DNA from 2 places in the Promicromonospora sp. NPDC052451 genome. Region 2 is predicted to be linked to the other one. Evidence: riboswitches for the same ligand, from Rfam matches in the RefSeq annotation. Region 2 holds a riboswitch; the other holds the start of a gene.
The links. Region 2 has a riboswitch for S-adenosylmethionine ahead of ACIG47_RS18405 (LLM class flavin-dependent oxidoreductase). Riboswitches for the same ligand answer to the same signal wherever they lie in the genome.
Positions count from the first base shown of each region.

Region 1 (2,192 bases), on a different contig from region 2:
GCACGCCGATGCCGTGCTCCGCGGAGAGGTAGGCGGCGACGAGGCCCGGGTCGTACCCGGACACGGTGAAGGTCACCACGCCCACCGGGTCCACGGCGTCCGCCCACACCCGCACCACCTCGACGCGGTCGATCGCCTCGAGGCCGGCCACCAGCCGTTCCCGCAGCGCCGTCTCGTGCGCGACCACCTCGGCAGGGTCGAGCGCCGCGAGCTCCTCGCACGCCGCGGCCAGGGCCACCGCGCCGATCACGTTGGGCGAGCCGGCCTCGTGGCGGGCGGGACCCTCGTGCCAGTCCGTGCCACCGACCCGGACACGCCGGACGGCACCGCCGCCCGCGAGGTACGGCGTACCGGCGTCGAGCCAGTCGCGACGGCCCACCAGGGCGCCCGCACCGAACGGCGCGTACGTCTTGTGACCGGAGAACGCGAGGTAGTCGACACCGGTCGACTCCAGGGAGATGCGGCGGTGCGGCACGAGCTGGGCGCCGTCGAGCACCACGCGCGCGCCGTACTCGTGCGCGACGGCCACGATCTGGTCGACCGGGAGCGACTCCCCCGTCACGTTGGAGGCGCCGGTGAGGGCGAGCAGCGCGAACGGCCGGTCCGAGGCGGCGTCGGCGAGCTCCTCGCGGATCTGCGCCAGGGTCTCGGCGACGGTCGCGCCGCCGGTCAGCACGGTCGCACCCGTGGACCGCTGCCAGGGCAGCAGGTTGGCGTGGTGCTCGACGTCGAGCACCAGCACACGGCCCGGCTCGCCGTCGGGCTGGGCGGGGACGCAGCCGGCGAGGAGGTTCAGGGAGTCGGTGGTGTTGCGGGTGATGATCGTCAGGTCGTCCTCGCGGGCGCCGACGAACGCGCCGATCGTGCGGCGGGCGGTCTCGTACAGCGCCGTGCTCACCTGCGAGAGGTAGCCGGCGCCGCGGTGCACGCTGGCGTACAGGGGGAGCACCTGGGTGACGCGGTCGGCGACGGCCTGCAGCGCCGGGGCGGACGCGGCGACGTCGAGGTTCGCATAGGCGACCTGGGTACCGTCCACGAGCGGCACGAGCGTGGCGCCGCCGACGACGGGCCGGAGCGGCGCGACGTCCGCCACCGGGGCAGCGGGACGACGGGTGAGGGTGGGTGCGGACATGGCATCCTCCAGCAAGGTCCTGGGGGACGTGCCCCCGCGCTTGCCGCACGCGGGCTGCGCACGGCCAGGTCGTCACCCGGGGCACCCCACCGCGGAGGAGGGTTGCCGGCCAGCGAGCCGGGGCTTGGCGCTGGCACTCATGACCTGGCGTCATCCTGTGTCGCGGGTCAAGGGACTGTCAACGGATGTCTCAGATGCTGGTCCCAACATCCGAGCGCACGCCCAGCGTGCGAGACGCCGTTCCACCCACCGGACAGATGTCGTAGGGTTGGCCACGACCATCCCGAGCGGCCGAGTGACGTGGCACGACGACGCCGCAGCAACCCAGCGTTCCCGCCTCGCGGCGCGGACGGACGAGGGTGCTACCGCCACGACCGATGGAGGAGCACCATGAGCGATCCCGCACACCCCGGAGCCCGGCCCGCCGACGGCTACGCCGGCGACCTCACGCCCCAGCAGGCCTGGGACCTGCTCGCGGACGACCCGGACGCCACGCTGGTGGACGTCCGCACCGACGGCGAGTGGCGCACCATCGGCGTGCCGGACACGTCGTCGCTCGGCAGGCGGCCCGTGTTCAGCGAGTGGGTGCGGGCCGGCGGACGGCCCAACCCCGCGTTCCTGGAGGAGCTCAAGGCCGCCGGCGTGACGCACGGCCCCGTGGTCTTCCTCTGCCGGTCGGGTCAGCGCTCGATCGGCGCGGCGCGGCTCGCGACGGCGTCGGGCATCACGCCGTCGTACAACGTGCTGGACGGGTTCGAGGGCGCGCCCGGGGCCGACGGCGTCCGCGACCAGCGAGGCTGGAAGGTCGCCGGGCTGCCCTGGTCGCAGGGCCCGGCGTCGGAGGGCGACGCGTGACCGTCACGGGCGCTTTCCCGCACGACGCGAGCCCGGGCGGGTCCGGCCGCAAGCCGCTGCCGCCCACCGTCCGGCCGCAGACGCTCGCCGTGCGCGGCGGGCACCAGCGCAGCGAGTTCCAGGAGACCAGCGAGGCACTGTTCCTCACGCAGGGCTACGTGTACGACTCGGCGGCCGACGCCGAGGCCGCGTTCAAGGGCGACCT
Region 1 is NZ_JBIUAP010000001.1:542,860-545,051, reverse strand. It holds gene ACIG47_RS02340 (aminotransferase class V-fold PLP-dependent enzyme) at 1-1,132, opposite strand, end outside; SAM riboswitch class IV at 1,164-1,277, opposite strand; gene ACIG47_RS02335 (rhodanese-like domain-containing protein) at 1,523-1,987, shown strand; gene ACIG47_RS02330 (O-succinylhomoserine sulfhydrylase) at 1,984-2,192, shown strand, end outside.
Region 1: linked by a shared signal. The riboswitch ahead of ACIG47_RS02340 (aminotransferase class V-fold PLP-dependent enzyme) and the one ahead of ACIG47_RS18405 (LLM class flavin-dependent oxidoreductase) in region 2 are both predicted to bind S-adenosylmethionine.

Region 2 (2,192 bases):
GAGCGCTCGGGGGAGCGGTGGCGGTGGCCGGGCCAGCTGCGCCCGTTCGTGCTCGACGAGCCCGTGCCGCTGACGGGACTCCGGCTGGAACCGGCCGACGGCGGCCTGGTCACCCAGATCGAGCTGCTGACGAGCTGACGCTCCGGGGGCGGCGGAGGCGGGCGCAAAAGTGCGCTTCTACCCAGTCATCAGGCCCGGAAACCCATCGGTTTCCGGGCCTGATGACTGGGTAGAAGCGCACTCTGCGTGGCGTGGGCGCATCGGGGAGGTCCCGGCATGTGAGATCCGGGAAAGGATCGTTGACTTCTATGGGTTCCATTCGTATCTTCTAGGCATCGAGATCTACCGTACTTATCCGACCGGAAAGGTATAGAAAATCTCGACAGGTCATGAGTTCCGACGCGAAGCCCCGGCTGGTCGGACGGCAACCCCCCGCGCGGGTGGGTGCCCCGGGTGAGGACCAGGTCCACCGCCGCCGGCGGTGACAACACGCGTCGCTCGCCGATGGGCGAGCAGGTGAGGAGAACGACGATGACCCGGAGCGCTGCCCCCGCCGTCCACGTGTCCCTGCCGTCCCGGAACGTCTGCACGCGGGCTGGTGCCGCCCCGCACGAGGGCATGTGTTGCCGCTGTTCCTGTCGCTGAACCCGACAGTGACGGCCTGATCGCGACGTCCCTGTCGCGACAGTGCCCGACGTGCTGACCGGCCGCCACCGGTCCGCCGCCCGCTCTCGGCGCCGAATGCCGAGCCCCGGCCGCACCAGGCCCTCACGTTCCTGACCGGACGTCTCACTCCTGCCTCCCGGCAGCCACGCTCCCGGGCGACCCCAGGCACCGTCGTGCACCTGGCACGACGGCGGGGGCCTGCCCGGGTGCCGCCGCGCCGCAGCCCGAACGGAGCCCCGCCGTGCCGTACCCGCCGCAGCCCACGTCCCTGTCCACCGCCCTCTCGCCCCGTCCCGTCGTGCTCGGCGTGGACCTCACCTCCGCCGGCGCCCGCCCCGGTGCGCACCGGGCACGTGGCCCGGTCGCGCCGCGCCCGTTCGACGGCGAGCGGTTCCTGCACCTGGTGCGGACCGCCGACCGCGGCCTGCTCGACTTCGTCAGCCTCGACGAGGGCTTCCTGCTCCACCCGGGGCGCAGCCAGGTCACCGGCCGCCTCGACACGGCCGTCGCCGCGGCCCGCGCCGCGCGGGTCACCGACGGCATCGGCCTGATCGCCGCCGTCGACACGGTGCACGTGGAGGCGGCCCACGCCGCCGTCGCCCTGAGCAGCATCGACCGCGCCAGCGGCGGCCGGGCCGGCTGGCAGGCCGTACGCCAGGTCACGCTCCCCGAGCCCGACGAGGCCTGGGCCACGCGGGTCGAGCTCGGCATCCAGGCCGTGACCCAGGTGTGGACCGGCCGTCCCGGCAGCGGGGCGGGAGCGGTCGAGCTCGACGCCGAGGGCCGGTTCCGCGTGGACCACGACGGCATCCGGTTCGCCGTCCGCGGCCGTCCCGCCGACGGCGGCACCCCGCCGCCCCGGACGCCCCCGCCCGTCGTGGTGCGCGTGCGCTCCGAGGCGAGCGCGGCGCTGGCCGGCCGCACCGCCGACGTCGCCCGGATCGCGGTGACGGACGCCGGGCACGCGGTGCGGCTGCGCCGCCTCGTGCGCGACTCGGCCCTGTCCGCCGGACGCGACCCCGAGGACGTGCGGGTGCTCGCCGAGGTGTACGTCGTGCTCTCCACGGAGCGGGCCGGAGCCCGCGCGCGGCTGGAGCTCGTGGAGGCGCTGGAGGGCACCGCCCCCATGGGCGACGGGCTCGTGGTCGCCGACACCCCGGACGAGCTGGCCACCCTGATCGCCGACTGGGCGACGGTCGGCGCCGTCGACGGGTTCCTGCTGCGGCCCTCCTCGCTCAGCTCGGACCTCGACACCATCACCGACCACCTGGTGCCCGCGCTCCAGCACGCGGGCCTGTTCCGCACCGAGCGGACCGGGACGACACTGCGCGGCGCGCTCCGGCTGCCCGACGCGGCGACGGTCGCCCGCGAGCTGCGCACCGGGCGGCTGCTGAGCGCCTGAGCACCGTACGAACTGCCCACCGCACCGTACGAACGACCTGAGGAGACCACCATGACCACGTCCGAGCCGACCACGTCCGCGTCGATCGAGAAGGCCACACCCGAGCTCCAGGCCCCCGACGCCG
Region 2 is NZ_JBIUAP010000010.1:155,549-157,740, forward strand. It holds gene ACIG47_RS18400 (GH92 family glycosyl hydrolase) at 1-138, shown strand, start outside; SAM riboswitch class IV at 386-496, shown strand; gene ACIG47_RS18405 (LLM class flavin-dependent oxidoreductase) at 908-2,068, shown strand; gene ACIG47_RS18410 (rhodanese-like domain-containing protein) at 2,120-2,192, shown strand, end outside.